4 regions of the Fictibacillus enclensis genome follow, and region 2 is predicted to be linked to each of the others. Evidence: riboswitches for the same ligand, from Rfam matches in the RefSeq annotation. Region 2 holds a riboswitch; each other region holds the start of a gene.
The links. Region 2 has a riboswitch for cobalamin ahead of QNH15_RS21015 (ABC transporter substrate-binding protein). Riboswitches for the same ligand answer to the same signal wherever they lie in the genome.

Region 1: linked by a shared signal. The riboswitch ahead of QNH15_RS09260 (ribonucleoside-diphosphate reductase subunit alpha) and the one ahead of QNH15_RS21015 (ABC transporter substrate-binding protein) in region 2 are both predicted to bind cobalamin.
Region 3: linked by a shared signal. The riboswitch ahead of QNH15_RS07590 ((2Fe-2S) ferredoxin domain-containing protein) and the one ahead of QNH15_RS21015 (ABC transporter substrate-binding protein) in region 2 are both predicted to bind cobalamin.
Region 4: linked by a shared signal. The riboswitch ahead of cobT (nicotinate-nucleotide--dimethylbenzimidazole phosphoribosyltransferase) and the one ahead of QNH15_RS21015 (ABC transporter substrate-binding protein) in region 2 are both predicted to bind cobalamin.

Annotation. Positions count from the first base shown of each region.
Region 1 covers NZ_CP126109.1:1,720,848-1,725,609, reverse strand. Annotated here, with positions in the region: gene QNH15_RS09260 (ribonucleoside-diphosphate reductase subunit alpha) at 1-2,238, opposite strand, end outside; cobalamin riboswitch at 2,370-2,570, opposite strand; gene QNH15_RS09255 (CBS domain-containing protein) at 2,630-3,043, opposite strand; gene QNH15_RS09250 (hypothetical protein) at 3,177-3,350, opposite strand; gene QNH15_RS09245 (MogA/MoaB family molybdenum cofactor biosynthesis protein) at 3,495-4,013, opposite strand; gene QNH15_RS09240 (copper resistance CopC family protein) at 4,036-4,578, opposite strand; gene QNH15_RS09235 (YjcZ family sporulation protein) at 4,696-4,762, opposite strand, start outside.
Region 2 covers NZ_CP126109.1:4,017,050-4,021,811, reverse strand. Annotated here, with positions in the region: gene QNH15_RS21025 (Fe-S-containing hydro-lyase) at 1-218, shown strand, start outside; gene QNH15_RS21020 (GNAT family N-acetyltransferase) at 357-923, shown strand; cobalamin riboswitch at 959-1,150, shown strand; gene QNH15_RS21015 (ABC transporter substrate-binding protein) at 1,284-2,243, shown strand; gene QNH15_RS21010 (FecCD family ABC transporter permease) at 2,206-3,270, shown strand; gene QNH15_RS21005 (heme ABC transporter ATP-binding protein) at 3,267-4,733, shown strand; gene cbiB (adenosylcobinamide-phosphate synthase CbiB) at 4,733-4,762, shown strand, end outside.
Region 3 covers NZ_CP126109.1:1,410,784-1,415,545, forward strand. Annotated here, with positions in the region: gene ppsA (phosphoenolpyruvate synthase) at 1-471, opposite strand, end outside; gene QNH15_RS07575 (DUF6584 family protein) at 718-993, shown strand; gene map (type I methionyl aminopeptidase) at 1,144-1,890, opposite strand; gene QNH15_RS07585 (hypothetical protein) at 2,383-2,868, opposite strand; cobalamin riboswitch at 3,079-3,265, shown strand; gene QNH15_RS07590 ((2Fe-2S) ferredoxin domain-containing protein) at 3,463-3,852, shown strand; gene QNH15_RS07595 (HoxN/HupN/NixA family nickel/cobalt transporter) at 3,852-4,550, shown strand; gene cobJ (precorrin-3B C(17)-methyltransferase) at 4,552-4,762, shown strand, end outside.
Region 4 covers NZ_CP126109.1:868,149-872,910, reverse strand. Annotated here, with positions in the region: gene bluB (5,6-dimethylbenzimidazole synthase) at 349-990, opposite strand; gene cobT (nicotinate-nucleotide--dimethylbenzimidazole phosphoribosyltransferase) at 977-2,056, opposite strand; cobalamin riboswitch at 2,153-2,295, opposite strand; gene QNH15_RS04715 (nucleoside recognition domain-containing protein) at 2,373-3,773, opposite strand; gene QNH15_RS04710 (FeoB small GTPase domain-containing protein) at 3,770-4,465, opposite strand; gene QNH15_RS04705 (FeoA family protein) at 4,458-4,709, opposite strand.

The sequences.
Region 1 (4,762 bases), 2.3 Mb from region 2:
TTCCGAAACGGATGTTGACCGCGTATAGTACGTGGTCTTCAACCCTGATTTCCAGGCGGTCATATGAAGATCCAGCAGCTCTTTTGCCTTGATCGTACTCTTCACATAAAAGTTAAAGGAAATCGATTGGTCCACATGCTTTTGCCTTGCCGCATTTTGTTTAATGCTGAAATGCTGATCCACTTCATACGCCGATTTATAATACCAGTTCGTCAGGGGTGTCAGGTCGGGAGCGGTAACCGGAATTTTAAAATCCTTTTTCTCTTCTGAGTACTCTTTTTTGAAAATGGGATCCACAGAAGCAGTTGAATTCGCGATCAGGCTTGTTGTCGCATTCGGTGCAACCGCCAGCAGCCAGGCGTTTCGGATACCCGAAGCCTGAACCTCTTCCTTGAGCTTCAGCCATTTTTCAGACTGGTAGCCTCTTTGCTCAAAATAAATCCCGGTCTCCCAGTCAGACTCTTCAAAAGCCGGGTAGGAGCCTTTTTCTTTTGCCAATTCATTGCTGGCTTTGATGGTCAGGTAATTGACTTTTTCATACAATTCATCATTATATTGAACCGCTTCTTCCGATTCCCAGCGGATACCTTCAAGAGCCAGAAGATGATGAAGGCCAAACGTGCCGAGTCCGATCGCCCGGTACTTTTGGTTAGTGAGCACGGCCTGCTTGACTTCAATGCGGTTTTCGTTCAGATCAATCACATTATCCAGCATCCGGACTTGAATCGGAATAAGGCGTTCAAGGACATCCGCCTTTACTGCCCTGGCAAGAGAAATGGAACTTAAATTACAAGTTACATAGTCGCCGGGCCGTTTGGTGATGATAATCTTTCCATCCTCGGTGATCTCTTCCTCCACGGTTGTGGCTGAACCGTTTTGCGCGATTTCGGTACACAGATTGCTGCAGTAGATCATCCCTTTGTGCTTATTTGGATTGGTACGATTCACCGTGTCCCGGTAAAACATATAAGGCACTCCTGTTTCGAGCTGGCTTCTCATGATGCGTTTAAAAATCTCGATTGCCGGCACAACATAATAGCCACCGGACCCTTTTTCACCAAAATATCCCTGATCTGCCGCGTGAACACATTCCTCGTACTTTTGCCGGAAGCTTCCCTCTCCAGGCACTTCATCATAATAGTCATCCAGTTCATAGCCCATTACCTTTTTGACCATGTAAGGATCAAACAAATACCAATCGTCCCGGGCCTCTGTTTTTTCCATAAACAAATCCGGGATGCAAAGGCCGAGAAACAGATCATGCACCCTTTGCCGTTCGTCCCCATTGTTCAGCTTGGCATCAAGGAATGAAAACAAATCCTTGCCAAACACATTATAGTAAATGGCGATCGCTCCTTTTCGCTGGCCCAGCTGGTCTACACTTACAGCGGTCTGGTTCAGCAATTTCGCCCATGGAATGATTCCGGAGGAATTTCCTTTGAATCCTTTGATCTCGGAGCCGAGACTTCTGATTTTACCGAGATATACGGCAATCCCCCCGCCCCCTTTGGAAAGAGTGGCTGCATCTGTTGTAGAATCATAGATTCCCCGCAAGCTGTCCTCCATCGTATCAATGAAGCAGCTGGACAGCTGTCCATAGCTTTTTCCTGCGTTCGCCAATGTCGGTGTGGCAACGGTCATGTAAAGGTTCGACATCGCCCAGTATGCTTCTTTCACCAGGCCGAGACGCTTTTCTTCAGGCTCCCTGGAGAGCAGTGTCATCGCAACGATCATAAACCGCTCCTGTGGAAGCTCGTACACGCCGCCTTCATGTGAATGAGCCAAATAGCGGTCTGCCAGGGTCCGAATTCCGATGTAGGTAAACTTATGATCCTGATCCGGATTAATTACGCTCTCAAGCTCGTTGATTTCGGCGCTGGAATACATTCGCAGGAGGCTGCTGTCGTAAATCCCCATTCCGGTCAACTGCTCAATTAGTTCATATAGTGCCCCATAAGATTGTCCGGATTCATTGTTTCTGTTCTTTGCTGCCTCCCGGTACAGCTTTTTCAGGTGGATTCTTGCTGCTACAAAGGTCCAGTCTGGCTCTTCCATGGAAATATTCTCAAGGGCATAAAGTACCCCCATGTTCAGCATCTTTTGTGTGGATTCCTCCTGATGGGCAAAACAGGAGACTTTTTCTATGTATTCATTTCTGTGCCTCAGCTGGGGAAATTCCTCTAAAATCTCCTGGAGTTCACCAATTATCTGCTGGACTCTTGAAATATCTGTAGCCATTTATAGCTCTCCTCTCTTTTTCAAACAAAAATAAAAGGCCCATCCATTGGATGAGCCCAAAAACGACACGTAGTATGTAAAAAACAAAAAGCAGATTGGTGCCGCTTTTGTTTCTCACTCCCCGAAGAATCAAAACCGTGAAACAAATGGCAGGTCTACTGGCTACTGCTTCATCCTACTCCGGACCTTCCCATGTAAAAGCCACAGCTTTGTGCGCGGCCTTTACACAGTGGATCTCCGTTTCGTCCACATGACAGTTGCGGGGACAGCTCCGGAATTGCACCGGATTCCCTATTAAGTCTTTAACAGACACCTATTGTTTCATAATACTATATTTAGTTCCTTAAACCCTACTTTCACACTAAATATAGTAATTGTCAATACCTTTTCTTTATTTATTGTTATCCCAGATGGTACGTGCACAATATTTTATAATATCCCTTCGCCGGATAATGCCGATGAAATGGCCGTCATCATCCGTTACAGGTATAAAATTTTGGTCGGTTGCAAGCGTGATTAAATCTTCCATATTTGAATTAATGGAAACCGAAATATTATTCACCCGCTGCGGTACATCCTTTAACTTTGTTTTCACTACATCATGGAAACCAAGATCAAAAGCCTCTTTCAGTTTCCACAGCAAATCCCCCTCTGTCAAAGTCCCGACATATTGTCCCTCCTCAGAAACGAGGGGAACAGACGTATATTTGTGATACGAAAGCTTTTCCAAAGCCTGCCTAATGGTCGATTCAGGATTCAAATATTTTACCTCATCTTTAGGCAATAGATAAAAAGCGATGTTCATGCTGTGATCTCCTTTAACCCTTAATTGCAGCTGTTCATTATATACTATAGCAAAAAGGATGGTCTTCTTTCACACAAAAAAAGCCCTGAGAAGGACTCTTATGCTTTATTTTTATTCCCACACTAAGAAGGTGTTAAACTTTTTTACCCGGTTCTATGACAGCATCCTGTTGATAGAGCCAGCTTTTATACTCTTCTTCAAGTTCGGATAATGGCGATTCCAGCTCCTTGCTGATCCCGGCCTTTTTAAGCATCTGAATCAAAAATTTTTTTCTTTCTTCAATCGCTTTCCGCAATATCCCGCCCATCTGAAACCTCCCGATAAAGCGTTTTCATAATCTAGTATACGTAGCTGCCGAATAAAAAGTTTCAGCGTCTGTCACGCTTAACTAAATTTATTGGAAGCTGTACCCTTTTATGACATGAGATAGGCAGAACAAGGAAATGATCTGTTACTTAGGCAAATCTTTATTGATTTCTCTTCGAACATGTCCGATTTCAGGAAGGATGAGTTTCTTCATGGCCAAAGCTACCGCGCCAGATGATCCAGGCATCGCAAAAACAGCGGTGGAATCAATGACGCCTGCAACGGCTCTGCTCATAATTGCCGCAGAACCAATGTCTTCTGTATAACTCAGCATGCGAAACAACTCTCCATATCCCGGTATTTCCTTCGTAAACAGGGGCTCCAGCGTTTCGATGGTTACGTCCCGTTTGGCAATTCCAGTTCCCCCGTTGATCAGAATAACCTCTACGTCTTCTGCCTGGCAGCCTTCAAGAACAGCGGACCGAATTTCATCCACTTCGTCTTTTACAATCGCATACTGCGAAACGCTGTGTCTATTTTGAACGAGTTGATCTTTTATTAAGATGCCGCTTTTATCGGTTTCCTCAGTCCTTGTGTCACTCACTGTAATCACTTTGCAGCTTACTGATGAAGATGATTCTTTTTTATGCTCTTCAACACTCATTTCATATCTCCTTTCCGCCATTCTACTTCTTTTTTCTTTTAATCAGCCATACCGCAATGGCAATGACGATGACGACAATAACGATAAATACCGGGGCAGATGAATTGGTTTTGCTTTCTGCTTTCTCTGCTTTTTGTTCTGATTTTTCCTTTTGTTTGGTTGCTGGCGCTTTTTCAGTGTTTTTTTCTGGTTCTTTTTTCGCTTCTTTCTTTTCTTCTGGTTGATCTACGGTAAAAGTAAATCCCTTTTCAATCACATGTCCATCGGCACCAATGATTTTATAATCCACGTTATATTTTCCGTTTTCAAACGGATCCGGTGAAGTGCCCGTCAAAACCCTGTCGTTTACAGCTGTTTTAATATCTACCGGTTTTCCATCTCTAGTTACTTTCATGGTGCTTAAATTTTCGATTTTAGTTTCAAACGTTAAAGTGATCTTATTGAGATTTTCTTGGACTACAGCGCCCTCTTTCGGATCAGAGGATTCCAGACCGGTGTGTGCAGAGACACTGGAAGCGGTTGAGAAAAAGAAAATTGCTGCCAGCAGCCATATGTATTTTTGCATGTGAACTCTCCTTTTGTGTGCTTGTCATACCTTATATACTGTACAGTAAATCCAAAAAAAAGACCACTCAGATCCAGTAATCTGAGTGGTCTTATCGGACTTATGCCTGATTAGGGCTTAGCAAAACGAGCATGCACAACCTATGATTATTAACAAAATGAACAACACCACAAGAAGAGCGAAT
Region 2 (4,762 bases):
ATAAAGCCGTCTATTTTGGTGCAATCGGGGGAACGGGAGCTTTGCTTGCAAGAGCTATTACCTCGTGTGAAGTCATCGCATACGATGATCTTGGGCCGGAGGCGATTCACAAGCTGACCATCAAAAACTTTCCCGCAGTTGTCATCATTGACAGTGCAGGAAGTGATTGGTACGAAATCGGCAGGCAGCAGTTTGCCGAACAGCAGAACATGAAGTAAAAGCATGCGACAATATCGTATGCTTTTTTTAATCTGTTGATAAAGAAACCAAAGATAGATATTCCTTGTTACATAGACTCATATTATGATAAGTATTACAACAATAGAATTTTTGAGATTGAAGGGGGAATGAGGAACATGTCGATGTTCGAAATGAACCTTGAGCGGCTCTGTATCCGCGATATTAAATCGAGTGATGCAGGCGTCATTGCTCACTGGAAAAGCGATCCTTTGTTTCGAAAGATGTCTACCGGAAGCATGACCATTATCAACGAAGGCAACCAGCGGCAGGATATCGAAAAAAGCCTTGTGCTCCCAAATGAAACTTATTTGATGGTAATGGAAAAGAAAAGCAGGAAGGCGGTGGGCTATGTCCGCTTTAACTGGATGGGGAGTATTCAGCGTTTCGGGTGGCTCCGGTTCGGGCTGGGCGAGGAGAGAGGAAAAGGATATATGCGCGAAGCTTTGAAAGGGATATTTCAACATCTATTTCAGGAGGAAACGCACAGGATAGATGCAGAGGTATACGAATATAACGAGAGAAGCCTGCATCTTCTTGATACTCTTGGTTTTAAAAGAGAGGGTATCAGGCGGCTGGCTCACTATGATGAGGAGCACTATTATGATATACATGTGCTTGGCCTCCTGAAATCAGACTGGCAGGAGCACGTGATTAAGTCTGCCCGTCAGACGGCCGTAAAATAACCTTTTCATTTTACGGCAAAGCGTTATAATGAAAATAGCTGAATAACGGTTAAGGTCTGTTTTATGTCAAATAAAACGTTAAAAGGGAAGCTGGTTCAAGTCCAGCGCGGTCCCGCCACTGTAATCGGTAGAGCTTCTTTTATATCCACTGTTCGTTAAAGAATGGGAAGGAGAAGATGTTCGAGATGACCGAGAGTCAGGAGACCTGCCTTAGCCGCATGTGCGATCCTTCGAGGAAAAGGTGAAGCAATTGTAATCATTGAAAAATGAGTTACTGTTGATTCGCTCTCCGAAGGGAGGGCTTTTTTTGTTTGCACAAAACGACCAGCTAAAAGAAGTACATACAGGAGCGTGGAAAACGTGAAGAAATTAACTCAGATTACCATGATGCTGCTGCTCGTCATCGCCGTCATGGCCGGCTGTTCAGCCGGAAACCAGTCAGCAGACAAAAAAGAAAAGGGTGCCAATTCACCAAAAAGTGAATTCCCCGTAACCATTAAAGATGCATCAGGCGAAAATGTAAAAATTGAGAAGAAGCCAAAGAAAATTGTCTCGCTGATTCCGAGCAATACCGAGGTCGCATTTGCACTCGGTCTGGACAAGGAAATCGTCGGTGTTTCTGACTTCGATAATTATCCGGAAGCTGCCACAAAAAAACCGAAGATTGGCGGCATGGACTTTAACGTCGAAAAGATTGTTGGCATGAAACCGGATCTTGTGCTTGCTCATGCTTCAAGTGCACACACTTCCAAGCAAGGAATCGACCAGCTCAAAAACGCTGGTATAAAAGTTGTTGTAATTAATGAAGCACAGAACTTTCAAGACACGTACAAGTCCATAAACATGATTGCAAAAGCAACAGGCACCCAAAAACAGGGGGATAAGATCGTTAAGTCCATGAAGGATGATCTTGCCGACATCAAAGAAAAAGCAAAGCAAGTGAAAAAGGAAAAGAAAGTCTGGGTGGAAGTGGCACCGGCTCCTGAAATTTATACAGCAGGTAAAGGAACGTTCATTGATGATATGCTGACCGCCATCCATGCAAAAAATGCCGCGGGAAGCCTGAAGGGATGGTCAAAGGTTTCAGAAGAACAGCCGGTCAAATACAATCCCGATGTGATCGTGACCACGTACGGATATTATTCCAAAAATCCGAAAGAGCAGATTCTCTCCCGTAAAGGATGGAAAGACATTCCGGCTGTTAAAAACAAGAACATTTATGATGTGCACTCAGACAAGGTGACAAGACCGGGGCCGCGTTTGATTGAAGGAGTGGAGGAGCTTGCAAAAGCCATCTATCCGGACGTATACAAAAAGTAAACTAATTATTTCATACGGCGCAGTGCTGCTGTTAATGTGCCTTGCCGTTGCATTGGGGATTTCGGTAGGTTCCATACCTATCCCCCTTTTTCATGTTATTCAAATATTAGGCGCCCATATTTTTCACTATCCTGTTCCCGATAATATTGATACATCGATGGTCAACATCGTCATGGCGATCCGGTTTCCGCGGGTCGTGCTGGCCATGCTCGTGGGAAGTGCGCTGGCGCTTTCCGGCACGGCGTTTCAGGGATTGCTGAAGAACCCGCTGGCTGATCCATATACGCTCGGTGTGTCGTCAGGCTCGGCACTCGGGGCGGTTATTGTCTTATTCTTTGGTATTCAGCTGCCGTTTCTTGGCAGTTTTACGCTGCCGGTTTTCAGCATTATCATGGGGTTTCTTACATTGATCGGTGTAATTTATTTTGCGAGGCTTGTACAGCGAAACCTTTCTGTTGAGACCATCATCCTGGCCGGGGTGTTATGCAGTTCCTTTCTCGGGGCGGTCACGTCACTGTTGATTGCTTTAACCGGAGATGAACTGAGACAGATCATCGGCTGGCTGCTAGGCAGTGTTTCGATGAGAGGCTGGGCCTATGTAGAACTGATTGCTCCCTTTTTAATCGCAGGATTGCTGATTCTGCTGGCAAGCGCGCGTGAACTTAACGCGCTATCATTCGGTCAGCAGGATGCCAGGTCCATTGGAGTTGATGTTAAAAAACATACGTCGCTTGTTTTGTTTGGAGCTTCGCTTCTGACAGGGTCGGCCGTCTCTGTGTCGGGGACCATTGGGTTTGTCGGTCTTGTAATACCCCATATGGCCCGCATGATCTGGGGAGTTGATCATCGCCATCTGCTTCCGCTTTCCATGATGCTTGGAGGCGTGTTTATGGTTTTGGTTGATTTGCTGGCACGGACCATTATTTCACCGACGGAACTTCCTATCGGTGTACTGACCGCCATTATCGGAAGTCCGATTTTTGCGGTAATCTTTATTCGTTATCGGCGAAAGAAGGTGACTACATGATTAACGTACAACAGCTTTCCGGAGGCTACGACGGCAAAAAGGTTGTGGACGATCTCTCGTTTTCCGTGGAGAAAGGGAAAATTACCGGGATCATCGGACCGAACGGAAGCGGAAAGACAACGCTCATGAAAATGATCAATGGAATGCTTCCGTTTCAGTCTGGTGAAGTGTTGATCAAAGACAAACCGATCAGCAGCTATTCCGCCAAGGAACTGGCAAGAATTATCGCCGTATTGCCGCAGCATGCCGAGAGTTCGTTTGATTTTACGGTAAGAGAGGTTGTGGCGCTTGGACGCTATCCGTTTTATAAAGGATTATTAAAACATTCAACACCACATGACGATGAAGTGGTTCAAAACTCCATGGAATTTACAGGGGTTGAGGAGTTTGCGGATAAAAGTATACAGCTGTTGAGCGGAGGAGAGCGGCAGCGTGTTCTGTTGGCCAAGGCGCTCGCACAAGAGCCTGAAATTTTGCTGCTGGATGAACCGACCAACCATCTGGATTTGGCCTATCAAATGAAACTGATGGATCTGTTAAAGGATTGGGTGGAAGGCTGCCAGCTGACGGTCGTGGCCATTCTTCATGACCTGAATATTGCCAGTCTGTATTGTGACCAGGTTCTTCTTCTGGATAAAGGGAAAATGAAGGCGATTGGAAAGCCTGGTGACATTATGGACAGCAGGATGCTTCAATCGGTATATAAGACGAACTTAAGCCGGCAGGAACATCCGAAAAAGGCAAAGCCGCTCATTGCGCTCGTTCCCCGGCAGGAGGACGAACGGAAGGACCTGTCTGAGATTGTCCTCGAGGCTACACCTGAAACCATGATTTTTCGCAGTCCGTTCTCGTTGAAAACCATGTCATCTGCTCTCATCGGGGGAGGATATCAGTGGGCCAACACATTTGTGAACCGCCATGTGGACAAAAATTATAATGTGGATGATGCCCAAAAAGAATTTGAGGATTATCTGTGTTCCATTTCTCTCAATCCAAACGATACCGTTGGCATGATGACAGCGGCGAGGCTTCAGGATGCTGGAATGGTATCGGTCGAAGAAAAAGGTGTAAAATTGCTTGTCGCCTCCACTGTGGGAACAGGCAATGCGGTCGATGCGGGACGGTCGTGGGAACGAAAGGATCAGCCCATGCCCATTGGTACGATCAACATCTGGATTTTCATGGAGGGTAAGCTGACGGACGAAGCCTTTGTTCAGGCGATGATGACGGCGACAGAAGCCAAAGCGGGGGCACTCCGCGACTATGGCATTAACGATCCGGTAACAGGAACTCCAGCGACCGGTACATCGACCGACAGTGTTTGTATTGCCGCAACCCAAAACGGAGAGGAAATGAGGTATGCGGGGACGATCACACCTGCAGGAAAAGCGATTGGAAAAGCGGTCTATCAAACGGTAGGAACCGCTATTGAAAACTATAGAAAGAGAATGCTGCAACCATGATGATTGCTTTACATTTACTGTCGATTGTT
Region 3 (4,762 bases), 2.5 Mb from region 2:
ATACAGAGAGGACCAGCACTTACGAATGTGCGTCAGAATCGCATCACTGCCAATGATATTTAAATAGGTGTCATGCTGCCCGGCAAACGAGGCGTGCGGAAGATCCTCAGCTGTCGCGCTGGAACGTACAGCATACGCGTGATTTTCACCAAACTCGGACAGATAGCGATGGACAGATGTTATCACCTCAGAAGGAAATTTGACGTCCTCGATGATTTGCCGGATCTTTTGACTGAGCTCACTGATTTTTTCCCGGTCTTTTATTTGAAGCAGTTTGAGTTGCTGCAAATGCGTGTGGAACGCTTCGTTTGGTTCGAGAGCTTTTTGAAAGGCCTCTGTGGTCACACAAAATCCTTCTGGTACCTGTATTTCTTGGATGTTCGATAATTCCCCTAAATTTAACCCTTTTCCTCCAACGAGCAAAAGCTGGGTTTTTTCGATTTCCCGAAAATTGAGCACATAGGAACTCATTCACATCTCTCCTAACCTTAACGATTCTTAGGGTTTCTTAGACCCTTGCTCTGATTATTTTATAGAAAAAATAAACGATTAACAGTCTTATATTATTTTCCTTTATATGGTATGATAAAGATGGGAGATAACATTCAAATGTTGATTTGAAGAGATTTAGCCATACATACAAACAGACATTGGGTTATCTAAGCACTGATAAAACGGAATAAAATAAGGGTAGGAGCATTTCTTTGATGAGGAGAGATGCTCTTTTTATTAGGTTCTTTAGTTTTTTTAAAAGGGCTAGATGCATTTTTTTGTATGGGGCTGAAAGGAGATAAAGAAACCTTAAAAAAACTTCAACTAGATGAATTCATTTCTCCAACACAGAAAAAGGTTAAAGAAAGAATAGAGGAAGATTTAGTACCTGAAAATACATGGGAGGATAGGTTATTTGCTATTGGTTGTATCACAGTTATCATTTTAATTATTTCTTTAGTGATCATAGGGATTTACACTGTTTTCGACTGGATTTTCTAACAGGGGCCGTAACAAGTTCCAACTGAAAAGGGTAATCCGCTAACGGCCACCATCTGACGCTGTTAAACATAATCCGAATGCGCATGAAAAAACGACTGCCATTGAAGTGAAGGCAGCCGTTTTTTCAAATGATTAAGATCCAAGATGCCATTACACCGTTGTTAAAATGAGCGGCTTATCTTTAGTAATAACTATCGTGTGCTCAAACTGTGCGGCATAATGATCGTCCGGCAGCAGCAACCCCCAACCGTCAGCGCTCTCTTCTACAAATTCCGCTCCGTCCGATACAAAAGTTTCTACCGCGACCACTAAACCGTTCGTGAGCAGCCTTCTGTCTCGCGAATCATAGTAATTCAGAATGCTGTCCGGCATTTCATGCAGTTCCCGGCCAATGCCATGCCCGGATAAATTGCGGATCACGGTGAAGCCGTCCCTGCGGGCTTCATTGTGAATCGCCCGTCCGATTCCACTGATCTTGGTACCCGCCCGAGCCTTATGAAGTCCCTGATGCAACGCCCGAAGCGAGCTCTGACACAGTTTTTCCTTGTGTGGTGAACCGGTTCCTACCACTATCGTTGCCCCGGTGTCAGCATAATATCCTCCTAGCCCCGCCGACACATCAATATTAACGACGTCCCCTTCCTTCAGAACCCGAGGGCCTGGGATGCCATGCGCAGCCACCTCATTCACAGAGATACAGGTTGTTCCCGGAAAACCGTAGGTGATATTTGGTGCGGAGACGGCTCCATGCTCATCCAGCACCCTTTTACCGATACAGTCGAGCTCAGCCGTTGTGACTCCCGCCCGGACATAGGAAAGCATCTCTTCACGGGCTAATGCAACGATACGGCCTATCCTCTGCAGAGCGATGAGATCGTGTTCTGATTCAATGGACAAGTTTCAAACCTCCCATTTTTTAATATAACCCACTATTTAATTCCAGTGTACTCGAAAAAGAAACTTATGTCCCTTTGGATCTTAAAAAGGATACTTACACACGAATGTGGGGAATCCGTCTTGAAAATGTGCTTAGCATTGTAAATCCGCATTTCCTGACGCTATCCCTTTACACAAATCGTTTACGATTTCACCCAGCGTCCGTCCACTACAATATTCCATTATGATGGATTATTTCCTTTTATTTTGGTGACATCAATATTCAGGAACATTCAGCCCAAAGGATAATGCGTATCTTTGTTTATGGGCTTCATAAAAGGACTCCCTGTCTGAAAAGACATCATTAAACACACTTTTACAATTTTGTTTTTATAAAGATAGATTTTAGCTGTATTCCCTCGTGCTGATGGAGTGCCTAAATTCATTGAAATCGTCTCCTTAATTTTGATTTTTTCTGAGCGAGTGTAAAAAAGAACCGCCTGAGCAGTCCTTTTAATTTACCCTATGTCGTTGCAGCAATTGATCGATCTTATAGGTCTCTTTTCCTTCGTATGTATAGCTGAATCCGTAAAGTGATGACTGGTTGGCGAGGTCACTGAGAATCCGGTAAAGATAAACCACGGCTCTCGGCTGGTTATCATTTTTGACAAGGTGCTGCAGCTGTTGGATGTTGGAGATATCCTTGGTGATTTTGGGATCGGGAACGTTAGAGGCAAGCACACGTAAACTTCTAAAATCGATGTCGTTGAATTCGCTCCTGAAAACGGGTATATTTTTGATTTGATGGGCCGAAGAAAGATAGCTGATTTTGTTATATGTATGTTGAATTTGCTTGGTTAACAGCAGTTCTGAAAAGTACACGCGTTCTTTATACGGTGTAGGCTTATGTATGGAGTGGTTCGCAGTATGATAGAGTAACATGATGAAACAAGAAATGAGCAGGGTTCCTGTTGCAAGGGAGAGTGTGAGTTTTTTCAATATGGCTCTTCATCTCCTTCCCGGTCTGTTTCTTTAAGCCTACCAAGATTATCCTTGGAAATCAAATGATAGATGGGAGTTTTGTCAGGGATGGCAGGGGCAGATGGAACTAAAAAAGTAACATTTCAAACAAAAAAGCAGGGATCTCCAACAAAATGACTATTGTGCATTTTCTGAAAGTATAGTAGGTTATGTTCAACACGATTTTTAACTGAATAGGTATTTAAAAGTGCTCAAGTGAACCTTGGGATAATAGGGAAACCGGTGTAAATCCGGTGCAGCCCCCGCTACTGTAAGCATTGATGGACTGTCGATATAGCCACTGGCCAAGAGCTGGGAAGGTGACAGATTCAGGTGATGTGCGAGCCAGGAGACCTGCTTTTAAATGAGTCATACAATTCTCGGAGGGAGGATGACGTCGTTTCTATGTTGCAATATAATCCATTTCGTAAAATGGTTTACATTCGCAGTTACAGGGTGGCCGCGTGTCAATCAACCTTCCGTTTACGTTGTTTAATCAACGGAATTTCTTAAAGGGGGCTGACATGAGAGGCTGCCCTTTTTTGCGTGGAAAAAAGTAGAGGAAGTGATGTTATGACGACATGGAACTTAAACGGAACAATGAGCCATGTGCTCATCTGCAACGGATCAAGCTGTATGAGAAAAGGCGGAGAGGAATTGACTCAGGCGATTCGCGACGAAATTAAAAAGCAGGAGCTTGACCAGCAGGTGCACACGACCCGGACCCGCTGCAACGGACGGTGCAAAGACGCCTGTGTGGCGATCATCTATCCGGAAGGAACATGGTACAGCGTGCCGGATGAAGAGGCAGCAAGGAAACTTGTCACTAATCACTTGGGAAAAGGTGAAAAGATGATACAGCATGTGATCTATGAATACGGTGAAGAAGGATTCTGTCTGGAGGCAGAAAACGGCTGGACAACCGGCGTTGAGAAAGTGAAGGAAAAGGAGGCCGTGAAGTAATGGAATTAATGACCTTTGCGGTGCTGGCGATTTTTATCGGCATGCGCCACGGATTGGATGGTGATCATGTCGCTGCGATCGCGGATATGGTGGGAAGCGAACGTAGACGAAAAAGACAGCTGACGCTGGGGATTATGTATGCCCTCGGCCATGGAGCGATCGTCTTTTTGATCGGGCTTTTGTCCATCTATGTTGGGGCGAAAATGCCAGAAGGTGCGCAGAGCTATCTGGAGCTCGCCGTCAGTGTAACGCTGATTATTCTGGGCTTGATTATCATCCTGTCTATCTTTCAGCGGAAGAAAGACTATGAGTACAAAAGCCGATTAATGATTGTCATGGAATACATACAAAAACTGACCGGTTCAAAAAAAGAAACCTCAGATCTAACGAAATTTGGTATCATCAGCGCCTTTATCATCGGCGTTATCCATGGAATCGGTGTGGAAAGCCCGACCCAGATCGCAGCCGTTACCCAGGCGGCTGGTCTTGGCAGTGTCACAGGCGCCACCATGCAGCTCGTCCTGTTCGTAATCGGACTTTTAGCTTCCACCATCTGTGTAACATTCTTGTTCACCTGGGGCTTTATGAAAGCGAGCATGAAGAAAGGATTTTACATCGTACTCGGTTCCGTGACCGGCGTGTACAGCGTAGGGCTCGGGCTCTATATGATGGCCGAACTGTTGAAAGGAGGTTTTTGACATGAAAGGAAAGCTGCTCATTATCGGATTCGGACCTGGAAGCTATGACCACATTACCGAACGGGCAAAGCAGGCGATCCAGGAAAGTGACTGTATTGTCGGCTATAAAACGTATGTGGAACTCATCAGCGGCCTGATCACCGGCCAGAAAATCATCAGTACCGGGATGTCCGAGGAAGTCAGCCGGGCTCAAGCCGCTGTAAAAATGGCGG
Region 4 (4,762 bases), 1.9 Mb from region 2:
TAAGGTAAGACAGCGGATCATTGAGGATATTATTTACGTCCAGGGCAGAATAACTGCCTTCATGATTGTCCACAAAAAGGGACGGTTTCGGAAAGAACAACGATTTTTGATAAAGCATACCGACAAACTTGGCGAAATCCATATACTTCCATATCTTTGAGCTGCCGGACAATCTTTGGCTGTTCTTTATGTTGTAGGTCGTATTTTGATCAAACTGAGACTGGAATTTAACCAAAGCTTTTTCCGCCCAGTATTCACTCATACGGCAGTCCTTCCTTCATATGTTTTCTGCACATGGTCTATGATTATGCTTGGTGGTTGCCTTTTATAACAGGTTACATTTCCTGCTTATCCTTCCCACCGGTCAGAATAAATCAAGGAATCCAGTTCTTTTCTGTTTTCCCATTTCTCCGTTTCGAGAATGGGTTTCTGCGGATAATCTTCCGTATATCCCAGGGAAAGGAGCGCCACTGGCTCAATGTGGGGTGGAATATGTAAAATATCACGGATATCTGCCTTCTTGTAAAAGCTGACCCAGCCCATGGCCAATCCTTCTGCACAGGATGCCAGCCACATATTCTGGATAGCACAAGCCGTGGACATCCTATCGGTTTCAGGAATTGAATTTCTGCCCAGAACATGAGAGCCGCCCCGCGTCGGATCACAAGTTACACAAATTGTTAAAGGTGCTTCTTTTATTCCTTCTATTTTCAGATTCATAAACATGGATGACCGCGAATCGTCTTCGTAGTGTATGGCCAGGGCTCTTCTTTCCTTGTCGGCGGCCCATGCCATACGATTCTTTACTTCTTCTGAGGTGACCAGAATAAAATTCCATGGCTGCATGAAACCAACAGACGGAGCTTGATGGGCTGCTTGTAATATAGAATAAACGGCTTCATCCGGAACAGGGTCCGGCAAAAAACTCCGGACATCCCTTCGAGCAGCAATGACTTTATAGACAGCTTCTTTTTCATCATTTGTAAACAAGGCGTGTTTCTCCTTCCTGGTTCTTGGCGGATATTTGAGCGGTCTCAAATGTCGCCATTTCGTTGATCATAAGTGAGGCCGACAAAAGAATGGGAAAGGCAACCGCCGCACCGCTCCCTTCACCCAGCCTCATGCCTAAATCCAGAATCGGTTCCTTTTCAAGCAGCTTTATCAACATCGTATGGCCGGGTTCAACCGAGCGATGACCCATGATCATGTAATCAGCAGAACGGCTGCAGATCATCTTTGCGATTAAGGCAGCCGTACTCGCGATAAAGCCATCCACCAAAATCGGAATTCTGCTTGAGGATGCTGCCAGCATGGCTCCGGCCATTCCGGCAATTTCCAGCCCTCCCACTTTGGATAAAATATCAACCGGATCATCCGCATTCGGTTTCCTCAGCTCCAGCGCCTTTTGAATGACCTCTTTTTTGACCTGCAGCTTCTCTTTTTTAATGCCGGTGCCTGTCCCAACCAGTGTTCCGACTTTTTCACCGCTCACCACCGCGACTACGGCACTGCTCGCCGTCGTATTGCCAATCCCCATTTCACCTGGAATAAGACACTTTACTCCACTTTTAATCATTTCGTTTGCCGTCTGATACCCCGCATCAACAGCCTGCTCGGCGTCCTCCCGGGTCATTGCATCTTCCACAAGGAAATTGGCCGTGCCATAACGTACTTTTCGGGAAATCAGGGTCTGGCTGTCAATATCAGCGGCTATTCCAATGTCCACGATGTTCAACTTGGCACCGATTTGTTTGCTGAACACGTTGATTGCAGCTCCGCCATTCAAAAAGTTACGCACCATCTGGCTCGTTACTTCCTGGGGATAGGCTGACACTCCTTCTGAAACGATGCCATGGTCAGCAGCAAAAATCAGAACACCCGGCGGAAATACAATTGGAAAGCGTTCTTTCGTCATAGAGGCAAGACTCACCGCCAAAGCTTCCAATCTTCCAAGACTGCCAACCGGTTTTGTTAATGAATGAATGTAGGTCTGTGCAGCACTTCCCATCTTTTCATCGATTGCCGGAATACGGGCATTTTTCCAATGGTTTTTCATCCTTTTCTCTCCCTTCTATTTCAACAAAAAACCTTGACTGCAGGCGCCAAGGTTTTGATCTAACGTACACTATCCCTTTCTTCCCACCGAAGACACAGAAATCAAGATTTATAAGCAGGTCTCCTGGCTTACCGGTTTAACCGGTTTTACAGTAGCGTGGGCTGCTCCAGAATTACACTGGATTCCCTATTATCTCTCAACCATTTTTGGTCTTGAGCACTCATAAATTTTATGTAATTGTTTTTTATCATAACAATTCTTTAAAGAATTTGATATAGGAAAAACCAGAACCGGTCATACGGTCCTGGTTTTTATATCATCCCAGCATTCTCACACTTTGTGCAATAACGAATGTTACGAAGATGGCGATCATGGTTGGAATGAGAAAAGCCAAAAAGGTCCATTTTATGCTTTTTGTTTCTTTATAAATGTTGACCAGAGTCGTTCCGCATGGAAAATGAAGCAATGAAAACAGCATCGTATTCAATGCTGTGAGCCACGTCCACCCTTGGTCTACGAAAATTTGTTTCAAATCTCCCAGGTTATCAACCTCTGTCAGTGCCCCTGTAGAAAGATATCCCATAATCAAAATGGGAAGGACAATTTCATTTGCTGGCAGCCCGATCAGGAATGCCATCAGAATACAGCCGTCGAGCCCCAGCATCTGTCCAAAAGGATCCAGGAAATTGACGATATGCATAAGAACGCTTGTGTCGCCAACCGTAACATTGGCCAGCACCCAAGTCAGTATACCTGCTGGCGCAGCGACCTTAACAGCCCTTAGAAGTACCGCCCATGAACGCTCAAGTGATGAACGGATGACCGTTTCCCAAAATTTTGGCCTTCTATATGCAGGAAGCTCGAGTGTGTAGTGGGTAGGCACCCCTTTGAGAACCGTCTTTGATAATACCCAGGAGACCAAAAAGGTAACAAGAATCCCAAACAACACAATGCCAACAATTACAGACGTTGTAACAAGGGACTTGGCTCCACCTGTATATCCTGCCGCCATAAAGAGGGAAGCCAGCACAATCAGTGTTCCCCAACGGCCGTTGCATGGTACAAAATTGTTAGTTAGGATGGCAAGCATTCGCTCTCTCGGTGATTCAATAATCCGCGAAGACATCATTGCTGCAGCATTGCAGCCAAACCCCATCGCCATCGTCAGGGACTGCTTGCCGTGTGCGCCCACTTTTTTGAAGATGCGGTCCATATTGAACGCTACTCTCGGTAAATATCCATAGTTTTCAAGCAAAGCGAACGTTGGAAAAAAGATTGCCATCGGCGGCAGCATCACACTTACGACCCAGGTAGTGCCGCGATAGAGACCCAAAACGAGAACACCATATAGCCAATCCGGAGCACTCATCCACTGAAAAAAGGCTGTAATGTAGTTTTCGAGCCATCCGAAAAACCGGGCAATCATGTCAGATGGAACGTTGGCGCCGGCGATTGTAAGATAAAAAACAATGCCTAGCATAACCATCATGATTGGAAAGCCCCAAATGGGAGAGGTGAAAACAGCATCCAGTTTCTCCGTTCGCCGATCACGTTTGGTGTTTGAATGATGAACACCCGCCTCGCAAAGCCGCTTGCTTTCCTGATAAAGGCTGCCCACAATTTTATCACGAAGATCTGGTGATGTAAGCTGCTGTGCCTTTTCATAGAGAGCATTCAAATCTCCTCTTGAACCTGAACTTGCCAGTTCTGTATTCATGCCGATCCCTCCTTTACCTTCAGCCTTGATTTCAACTCATCCAGCAGAGATTCATCCCCATCCAACAAGCGCAAAGCCACCCAGCGGGAAGAGATGCGATCTTCCACCAGATCAGCCACAAGGGGCTCCAATGAAGCGATCTTTGCTTCAATGTCTTTGTCGTATGTCATCCGCGCGGGTTCGCATACAAGTTTGCCCTCTGCCAGGCGTTCGATGGTGTCGAGCAACATGGGAAATCCCGCTTTGTTCCGGGCTGAAATTTTTATGACAGGAACACCAAGACGGCGGGTCAGTAATCGTTCATTGATCGAGATGCCTCTCTTTTCTGCCTCATCCATCAAATTAATGCAAATAATTACATTTTGAGTCATTTCCAGTATTTGCAGAGCAAGATTCAGGTTCCGTTCCAGAGAGGTTGCATCCACCACGACAAGTGTCACATCCGGTTTTTCAAATACAATATAGTTTCTTGCCACTTCCTCATCCCGGGAGTTCGAGAAGATGGAATACGTTCCAGGCAAATCAATCAGCCGGTAGTTTTTCCCCTTATGGCTTAATGTTCCTTCAGCAAGCGAAACGGTTTTTCCAGCCCAGTTCCCCGTATGCTGTTTTAATCCGGTCAATGCATTGAACAATGTACTTTTTCCCGTGTTTGGGTTTCCGGCCAGTGCGATCCGGTACGTTTCAGTCATGATTCATCAACTCCCCTTGAATCTTCGAACTTTCTTCCCTTCTCAGGGCAATGGTAGTCTGGCTGACACGAAAAGCAATGGGATCGCCCAGCGGGCTCTTTCGTACAACCTCCACTACTGCTCCTGGTACAAATCCAAGATCCAGCAGCCGTCTTCTCATCACACCTTCGATATCCATGGAGGTGATTTGTATGAAGTCGCCGTTCTTCCCTTCAAAAAGGGTGATATAGTTAGTCTCATCCACTTCTTTTTCCTCCACTCTTATTTGTTTCCTTCGTGCAACATTTGCTTATATGA